Linked DNA regions of Methylomagnum ishizawai. The main gene of each other region encodes a partner of the protein of the gene in region 2 in a complex. Links are inferred from orthologs where the notes say so. Each region holds a gene or a part of one and is shown on either strand. Other genes may lie near its edges.

Region 1 (4,582 bases), 1.5 Mb from region 2 along the record:
GCCAATTATCTGTGCATCTACCGGCTGCAAACCACCCTGGGCTTCAAGAGCGGCTATGGTCCCGCCGACGCCGCCACGCTGGAAGCCATCCGCCGCTGGGCCAAGCACACCCAGACCGGCGATATCGCCGAAGCGGTGGACGTGCCGGAATCCTCGCCCCTATGGGCGGCGGCGACTTCCACCGTGGATAATTGCCTGGGTTCGGAATGCCCCCAATATGCGGAATGCCATCTGGTCAAGGCCCGCCGCGCCGCGCTGGAAGCCGATGTGGTGGTCATCAACCATCATTTGCTCTGGGCGGATTGGACCCTGAGGAACGATGGTTTCGGCGAACTTTTGCCGAATGTCCAAGCCATCGTGGTGGACGAGGCCCATCAATTCCTGGAATCGTCCACCCAGTTCCTTGGGCTGAGCGTAACCTCGCGCCAATTCACCGAACTGGCCGACGATATCACCGCCGAGTGGATCAAGGACGCCCGCGACGTGCCCGCGCTACAAGACGAGGCCGATTGGCTGCACCGCCAAACCGAGGATTTGCGGCTGGCGCTGGGAGTGGAAACCACCCGCCGCGAAGCTTGGCACCGGGTGGCGGACGATCCCTTGGTCAAGGAAATCATCGGTGGCTTGTTCATGCAATTGGGCCAATTGGCCGACCTGCTCAAGCCTTTGGCGGTACGCGGCAAGGGCTTGGAGTCCTGCTACAAGCGCTGTTTCGAGATCGGCTCCCGGCTCGACGCTTTCCTCGACGATAACGAGAACACCGACGGCGGCGACACCGTGCGTTGGTTCGAAACCCGTAAACGCGCCTTCAGCCTGAACCGCACGCCGCTGACCGTCGCCGACGAGTTCGGCAAATTCCGCCAGTACAGCCAAGCCGCCTGGGTGTTCGCCTCGGCCACCCTGACCGTGGGCGGCGACTTCGGGCATTTCATCCACCAGTGCGGACTCCAGGAAGCCGAGTGCAAAGCCTGGGACAGCCCGTTCGACTATCAACGCCAATCATTGCTATACCTGCCGCCTGGCTTGCCCGATCCGGGAACCCAGGGCTATACCCAAGCCGTGATCCGCGCCGCTGTGCCGGTGTTGCGGGCCAGCCGGGGCAGGGCGTTCTTGTTGTTCACTTCGCACCAAGCTTTGGCGGAAGCCGCCAAGCGCCTGCCCGAATATTTCGACTATCCCCTGTTCATCCAAGGCAGCCAGCCCAAATCCACCTTGCTGGAATTGTTCAAGCGGGCGGGGAATGGCATTTTGTTGGGCACGGCCAGCTTTTGGGAAGGCGTGGATGTGCAAGGTCCGGCCCTGTCCTGCGTCATCATCGACAAACTGCCGTTCGCCTCGCCCGGCGATCCGGTGTTGAGCGCCCGTTTGGAAAGCCTGAAGAAAACCGGGGCGAACCCCTTCATGTCTTATCAATTGCCCACGGCCATCCTGGCTCTGAAACAGGGCGTGGGCCGCTTGATCCGCAACCAGACCGACCGGGGCGTGCTGGTGCTATGCGATCCGCGTCTAGTGGGCCGCTCTTATGGCGAAGAGTTCCTGGACAGCCTCCCGGACATGCCCCGGAGCCACGCACTGGCCGATGTGGAACGCTTTTTCGCCACGCCCTGAGGAGACGCACACGACCATGAACCTACTCGCCATCGAAACCGCCACCGAAGCTTGTTCCGCCGCTTTGCTGGTGGGAGACCAACTGATCGAGCGTTACCAACTGGCCCCGCGCCTGCACAACAGCCTGATCCTGCCCATGGTGGACGAGCTATTGGCGGAAGCGGGGCTGGTTGTCGGCCAGCTCGACGCCCTGGCTTTCGGGCGCGGGCCGGGTTCGTTCACCGGGGTGCGGATCGCGGCAGGCGTGGCTCAAGGTATCGCTTTCGGGGCGGATTTGCCGGTGGTGCCGGTTTCGACCTTGGCGGCCCTGGCCGAGGCGGCCCTGGCCGCAACCGGGCTGGACACCGCTTTTCCCTGCATCGATGCCCGGATGGGGGAAGTCTATTGGGCCGTGTACCGGCGGGGTGGGACGGGCTGGGCCGAATTGCTGGGGGAGGAAGCCGTGCTTCCGGCAGAGCAAGCGTCGTTTCCCGAGGCGGTCCGGGGCGTGGCGACCGGGAGTGGTTGGGCGACCTATGGTGCCGTATTGGGGGAGCGCCTGGGCGGGCGGGTGCTGACCGTGTTGGAAGGGCAGTTCCCCCGCGCCGGGTTTGTCGCCCGGCTGGGGGCGGCGGCTTTTCAGGCGGGCGTGGCAGTGCCGGTGGAGCAGGTCCAGCCCATTTATCTGCGGGACAACGTGGCGAAAAAACCCCAATTGCCCAGCTTGACCTGAGAGACCAGAACGCCCGTGGAATGTGCGTCGGCGCATCCCACGGGCGTTTCCAGGTCCGGTTAAAGCACCAGCCTCAGCGGATTTCGAGGGTGGACACACTCATCGGCGGCAGGGCCACCACCAGTTGGGTCTTGGTGACGGGGACCGAACCCATATAAACGGGCGTGGTCGCGGTCCCGGCCAGCCGGTAGACCCGCGCCGTGCCTTGGTTCGGCAAGCCTTGCAAGCCCACGTCCTGGGCTTTGTCGCTACGGTTGATCGCCACGAACACCGAACGACCCGCCACGCTGGAATCCACGCTGGCATAGACCGATACCTTGGTGACATCGGCGGATTGAGCATCCAAGGCGATATCCCCGAAGTTCGCCGCCTTGCCATCGAAACTCCGGTACATCAGGAAAGCGGCCTCGATGAACGGCTCGGTGCCGCCCATCTGCCAACGGGTGGCGGCGAATACGCCTTGCTGGCCGAAGATGCCCAAGGCGTCCGCTTCGGCCAAAGCTCCCGAGATGTGGTTGCCGCCGCCGTAGTTATATTCGGTGATGGCGAACTTCGTGCCGGGGTAGTGCGCGTCGATCTTGGCCTTCATCCTGGGAATCAAGCGGATGGCCTTGTCGCCCTCCGGCAGTACTCCCGGAATCCAGGAATTCTCCACATAACCGGCATCCCACAGCGAGCGCGTCGCTTGCAAGCGGGCCGCGACCACTTCGGGCGTGTTGAGCGTGGCCATCTGGCTGCCATCCCAGTAATACCCGACCGGCGAACCGCCCGCCGATTTGGCCTCGGTGTAGAAATGCAGGTCCAGCACATCGACCAAACGCTTGCCGGCGGTGGTTTCGGCCTGTCTCATGCGGTCCAGGTAGTACTCGGTGAAATCGCCCTTGCTGGCATGGTCCGATCCGCCGCCATCGGGTGCGCCCTGGAGATAGGTGAAGCCATACCAGCCATAGCTCACGAAACCGAATACCATGGCATTGGGATCGACCGTCTTGATGGTCTCGGCGGCGGCTTGGTTCTTCTGGCACAGGCTGTCGTAGGACTCCTGGTGTGGCTCGATGCGCGGATGGCTGGCGAACCAGATATCCGGCTCATTATCCAGCGAGTAGAAGACCTGCTTGCCGGGATGGGCCGGTTTGACCACGGTCTTGATCCAGTTGATATATTCGTCGGTGAAAACGAAAGGATCGGCAGTATCCGGCATGGTGGTGAAAGGCGCGTTCTTCTCCAGATCAACCTGTTTGAAGCGGGTTTGCAGGTAATTGGGACCGGAATCGGCGACATCGCCCCCCGGACCCTTGTCGGCGGCGACATAGCCCAGGATCGGCACCGTGACCAGGACCGCCTCGGCGTGGCCGGTGGCGGCGAACACCTTGTCCACCTCGTAGGAAACCGCCCGGCCCGGCACGTTGTACTGGTTGGCGGGCACCCCCTCGACCCAGGGCAGGTAATCGTCGTTCTCGTTGAGGTAATCGACGCCGGCGTTGCTGGCGTTGTTCTCCCAGTTGTAGGCGGTCCAGCGGTTGCCGCCTAGGCGTCCGAAGGTGTATTGCGGTGCGCCGTGGTTCTGGTTGCTGCCGTAGATATAAGGGGAGATGGGTTTGCGGTTGGCGGGATTCAGCGTCACCCCGACATCGACGCTGCTACCGGCCTTGGTGGTGAAAGCGACGGCGCTGGAGGCTTGGTTGCCGAAATGGTCGGTGACCTTGAGGGTTCCGGTATAGGCCGCGGACGGTTCCAGCAAGTCGATCAACAGGCTGCGTGCGGTGGCGAAGTCGGTGAGCGTGCGTCGCAGCGTTTCCGCACCGCCCTGCTTCTGGAAACTCAGTTCGGCGGTGCAAGGCCGGTCGGTGGTCCATTTCAAGGTGATTTTATGGCCTTCCACGCCGGTCGCGGTCGGGGTGGACAAGGTGGGCGGCGTGGTCGGGGCCGGGGGCAGGACGTAGTTGCCTTCCAGCACGCTCTGGTTGGGCGTGGCCTGGGGATCGATACGATGATCCAGGGCGGTGAAGCGGTATCGCACGGTGGTGCCGGGCGTCAGGCCGGTCAGGTTCACCTTGTGGGCCGTGCCCCAGTTCTGCAGGTCTTGGACCTGATGGCTGTAATCGTTGACGCCATATTCGAGGCGGTACAACGTGGCCTCGTTGGTCTTGAAGACCAAGGCGAGTTGGTCGTAGGTGGAACTGAGGGTGGCCGAACCCAGTTTTATCACGGGGGGCTTGGTGTCCGGGGTCCAGCCCAGTTTCACTGCGGCCACATAGAAAT
Region 2 (4,724 bases):
CCCACGTCGCAGCCCTGGATCGCGCCCCGCTTATTCAAGGTCAGCCGCAGCCAGGGCACGCCGAATTCCTCGATCACGATCCCGGCGATGCGCTCGGCCAGGGTTTCGACCAGGAGGCAGCCGCTGGTTTCGACGAAGCTGATCAGCCGCCGCGACACCGCCTTGTAATCGACGGTATGGGCGATATCGTCGGACGCGGCGGCGGGCCGGATATCCGTGGCCATTTCCAAGTCCAGGATCACGGCCTGCTTGGTTTTGCGCTCCCAATCGTAGAGGCCGATCACCGTCTCGATCCGCAAACCCCGGAGAAATATAATGTCCATCGCCAATCCGTCCTGTGTTGAGTGTGCGGAATTGGTAGCATAAAAAGATCGAATTTTACAACCGGGGTGGTGCTGCGATGTTGGAATGGATTTTGATTCCTTTGGCCTATGGGTTGGGTTCCTTGTCCAGCGCGGTGCTGGTCAGCCGCCTGTTCGATCTGCCCGACCCCCGCGAGGAGGGCTCCAAGAATCCCGGCGCGACCAATGTGCTGCGCCTCGGCGGCAAGAAAGCCGCCATCATCACCCTGCTGGGCGATGCGCTGAAAGGCTTGATCCCGGTGTTGATCGCCAAGGGATTGGGCGCGGAACCCATGGTTGTGGGATTGGTGGGGCTGGCCGCGTTCATCGGCCATTTGTTCCCGGTGTTCTTCGGCTTCAAGGGCGGGAAGGGCGTCGCCACGGCCTTGGGGATTTTGAGCGGGTTCGCTTGGGGGGTCGGCGCGGCGGCGCTGGCGACCTGGATCGGTGTGGCCTTCGCCTTCCGCTATTCCTCGCTGTCGGCCTTGGTGGCGGCGGCTTTGGCCCCGGTCTATGTCTGGCTGTGGGCGGGGCAGTCGCCCGCGCTGACCGCCGTCGCCGTGGTGATGAGCGCCCTGTTGTTCTGGCGGCATAAGGGCAATATCGAACGCTTGCTCAAGGGCGAAGAGAGCAAGATCGGCAATAAGAAGGGTTAGGACGTGCTCGCTATGGCACTTCAATCATATTGGTCGGTGATGTATGTCGGCCCACATCATGGAGTGTTCTTGAAAAAGTTAGAGCGGCTCGCGGGTTTTACCGCTCTGGAGTTGGAGCGTGAACGTTTCATCATGTGGGAAGAAAGGGTCGAACACACTAGCTTTCTAGTCGAACACCGCGCAAGAACTTGGCCCGAACTCATTGTTGATGTGTTGCATATCGCTCAGCGCGTTTGTCCTGCATGGAAGCTTGTCATGGGCAACAAGGCTGTTGTGGCTGAAACTGGCCCAGCATGCAGTGGCGTTGAGGGATACACACAACGCATTTCTGGTACAAGAACTATGCGCTGGGAAATCAATGAGGCGCAGTACTACAATCGCATGAGGTGGCTAAGTGGTCAGCCCAACCGCTGGTAAAGCCAAGCTGGCTCGGCCTAACTCTGCGATAGGGGGCGGCGTTCATGCGAACCTATAGCGGACACCGGCAACCCGATTTCCATGTCCGCTATCGTTTTTTCAGTCCTGCCGAAGGGGGGCGGAGTACCCCGCCACGCCAGCATACCCGTTGGGATTTCCTATATGCGGATGACGATCCCCGGCGTGATCGCCTCTACATGATCTGGCCCGAATTCATCGATCCGGCGGGTTCGGTCTGGCCGGAAGGGGAAGTTCCAATGGAAGGCGATGCCTTGATGTTCATCGTCAATCCAGACTGGGTTTCCCAGCATAGGCAGCGCATTGCCGTCGGCACCCGGGGCTTTTTCATGGAAGGGTCGCGCAAGGTCGCCGCATGCGAAGTCACGGCCCTATTGGGCCTTTCCGTCCAACCCGGTAAAACCTGGATGAGCTACGGCGGCGTCAACTCGGTCAACGGCCAACGCGGCTGCGCCCGGATTTCCGCCGGTTCCACATGGCCCGCCAACAAGCGTTGGCAACCCGCATAGGCGATCATCGCCCCGTTATCCCCGCAGAAAGCCAAGCGCGGGAAATACACCCGATAACCTTCCTTCCGCGCCATATCATCCAGCTTTTCCCGCATCAGACGGTTGGCGCTGACCCCGCCCGCCACCACCAAGCGCTTCAACCCGGTTTCCCGCAAGGCCCGCCGCGATTTGATCAACAAAGTATCCACCACCGCCGCCTGGAACGCCGCCGCGATATCGGCCTTATCCTGGCGGGTGCCTTCAGTCGTGGCGAGCGTGGTCAAAGTGTGGGTCTTGAGTCCGCTGAAGCTGAAATCCAAGCCGGGCCGGTCGGTCATCGGGCGCGGGAAATCGAAGCGGTCCGCCCGGCCTTCATCGGCCAGCTTGGCGATTTCCGGGCCGCCCGGATACCCAAGGCCCAGCATCTTGGCGGTCTTGTCGAAAGCCTCCCCGGCGGCGTCGTCCAACGATTCGCCCAGGATGCGATAGCCGCCTATGCCTTCCACTTCCACCAACTGGGTATGTCCGCCCGACACCAACAGCGCGATGAACGGGAATTCCGGCGCGTCGGGTTCCAATAACGGCGCGAGCAAATGGCCTTCCATGTGGTGGACGCCGACGCAAGGGATATTCAGGGTCCAGGCCAGACTCCGGGCCACGGCGGCCCCCACCAACAAAGCGCCCACCAGCCCCGGCCCCCGCGTATAGGCGATGCCGCCCAAATCCCGCTGAGTCAGCCCCGCCTCGCCCAAGACCCGGCGGATCAAGGGAATCAGCTTCTTGACGTGGTCGCGGGAGGCCAATTCAGGCACCACGCCGCCATATTCCGCATGGGTCTTCACTTGGCTATAGAGCGCATGGGCGAGCAGCCCTTGTTCCGGGTGGTAGACCGCCACGCCGGTTTCGTCGCAGGAGGTTTCGATGCCGAGTACGAACATTGGTTTTTGCCTTCGTGAGCCGAGAGCGTATAATTATCCCCTTTTAATTCGGGGCCGGGATATCCGGCTGTCAATTTCCTATCAACCCTTTGGGGAGCTACATGCCTTCGATCAAGATCAGAGAAAACGAGCCGTTTGAAATCGCCATCCGCCGTTTCAAACGGGCCTGCGAAAAAGCCGGCGTCCTGTCGGAAGTCCGTCGCCGCGAGTTCTACGAGAAGCCCACCGAAGAGCGCAAGCGCAAAGCCGCCGCCGCCGTCAAGCGCCACCTGAAGAAGCTCTCCCGCGAACGCTTCGCCCTGCAGAACCTCCGCAAAGGCCGTCCGCAAGTCTGATCCTGGATTCCCCGCCATGAGTTCCCTCAAAGAAAGCCTGCAAGCCGACATGAAAACCGCCATGAAAGGCGGCGACAAGGATCGCCTGGGCGTGATCCGTTTGATCATGGCGGCGATCAAGCAGCGCGAAGTGGACGAGCGCATCAGCCTGGACGATGCCCAGGTCGTCGCCCTGCTCGACAAGATGATCAAGCAACGGCGTGAATCCATCGTCCAATACCAAGCGGGTAGCCGCGAAGATTTGGCGGCGATTGAAAGCGCCGAGATCGCGGTGATCCAAGCCTATCTCCCAGAAGCCCTCACCGAAGCCGAGATCGACGCCTTGATCCAGGCCGCGCTGGCCGCAACCGGCGCCACCGGCGTCGGCGGCATGGGCAAGGTGATGGCCGTGCTGAAACCCCAGATGCAGGGCCGGGCCGATATGACCGTGGTCAGCGCCAGGGTCAAAAGCCTGCTCGGTGCCTGACTGCCGCAGGGCACCGTGCCTCCCGCCGGATCATGAACGATGGCCGGCAAGATTCCCGAACACTTCATCCAAGAAGTCCTCGCCCGCGTCGATCTGGTCGAACTGATCGACGCGCGGGTTCCCCTCAAGCGCTCGGGCGGCAACTTCATAGCCCGCTGCCCCTTCCACAACGAGAAATCCCCCAGCTTCTCGGTCAGTCGCGACAAGCAGTTCTATCATTGCTTCGGCTGCGGGGCCAGCGGCAACGCCATTGGCTTCCTGATGGAATACGACCGCCTGAGTTTCCGCGAGGCCATGGAAACCCTGGCCGATACGGCCGGACTCAAAATCCCCGAGGAACCGCGCCCCGGTAAACCCGACACGCCGCGCCCGGAACCGACCGCCGATTTATACGCCGTGCTGGATTGGGCCGCCCGCTGCTACCAAACCCAGCTCAAAACCCATCCCGAAGCCGCCCGCGCCGTCGAATACCTGAAAGGCCGCGGCGTCACTGGCGAGATCGCCCAACGCTATCGCTTGGGTTACGCCCCACCCGGCTACCGCGTCCTGCCCCAGGATTTCCCGCTGGACACGCTGAAGGCGGCGGGCCTCGTCACCGTCAAGGAGGGTGGCACCGCCTACGATTGGTTCCGTGACCGCGTGGTCTTTCCCATCCGCGACCGCCGCGGGCGGGTGGTGGGCTTCGGCGGGCGGGTGCTGGGCGATGGGGTGCCCAAATACTTGAATTCCCCCGAAACCGCCACATTTAAAAAAAGCCACGAAGTCTATGGACTCTATGAGTTGCTGAACGCGGTCAGGAAACCCGAATTCGTCCTGGTGGTCGAGGGCTATATGGACGTGATCGCGTTGGCGCAGTTCGGCATCCCCAACGCCGTCGCCACGCTCGGCACCGCCACTTCCGGCGACCACATCAACCTGTTATTCCGCTACGCTGGCGAATTGGTGTTTTGCTTCGACGGCGACACGGCGGGGCGCAACGCGGCCTGGAAAGCCCTGGAAGCCAGCCTGCCCGCCCTGCGCGATGGGCGGCAATTGCGCTTCCTGATCCTGCCCGAGCAGCACGAT

What was found.
Region 1: the proteins of tsaD (region 2) and tsaB are in contact, whole or in part, in a solved structure (PDB 4WQ4), measured with the Escherichia coli proteins. The link is inferred for Methylomagnum ishizawai from one-to-one orthologs.

The regions. Positions count from the first base shown.
Region 1 is NZ_FXAM01000001.1:2,625,849-2,630,430, reverse strand. The notes cover bases 752-3,472. They hold tsaB (tRNA (adenosine(37)-N6)-threonylcarbamoyltransferase complex dimerization subunit type 1 TsaB), read left to right. Parts: upstream 752-1,624; coding sequence 1,625-2,320; downstream 2,321-3,472. Other genes in these bases: B9N93_RS11670 (glycoside hydrolase family 44 protein), read right to left, coding at 2,394-3,472; B9N93_RS11680 (ATP-dependent DNA helicase), read left to right, coding at 752-1,608. Outside these bases: more of B9N93_RS11680, read left to right, coding at 1-751; more of B9N93_RS11670, read right to left, coding at 3,473-4,582. UniProt on the Escherichia coli protein: Required for the formation of a threonylcarbamoyl group on adenosine at position 37 (t(6)A37) in tRNAs that read codons beginning with adenine.
Region 2 is NZ_FXAM01000001.1:4,103,415-4,108,138, reverse strand. The notes cover bases 852-3,714. They hold tsaD (tRNA (adenosine(37)-N6)-threonylcarbamoyltransferase complex transferase subunit TsaD), read right to left. Parts: upstream 2,859-3,714; coding sequence 1,845-2,858; downstream 852-1,844. Other genes in these bases: dnaG (DNA primase), read left to right, coding at 3,699-3,714; B9N93_RS18450 (GatB/YqeY domain-containing protein), read left to right, coding at 3,210-3,659; rpsU (30S ribosomal protein S21), read left to right, coding at 2,960-3,193; B9N93_RS24930 (hypothetical protein), read left to right, coding at 1,459-1,941; B9N93_RS24935 (hypothetical protein), read left to right, coding at 1,010-1,414. Outside these bases: folB (dihydroneopterin aldolase), read right to left, coding at 1-323; more of plsY, read left to right, coding at 401-851; more of dnaG, read left to right, coding at 3,715-4,724.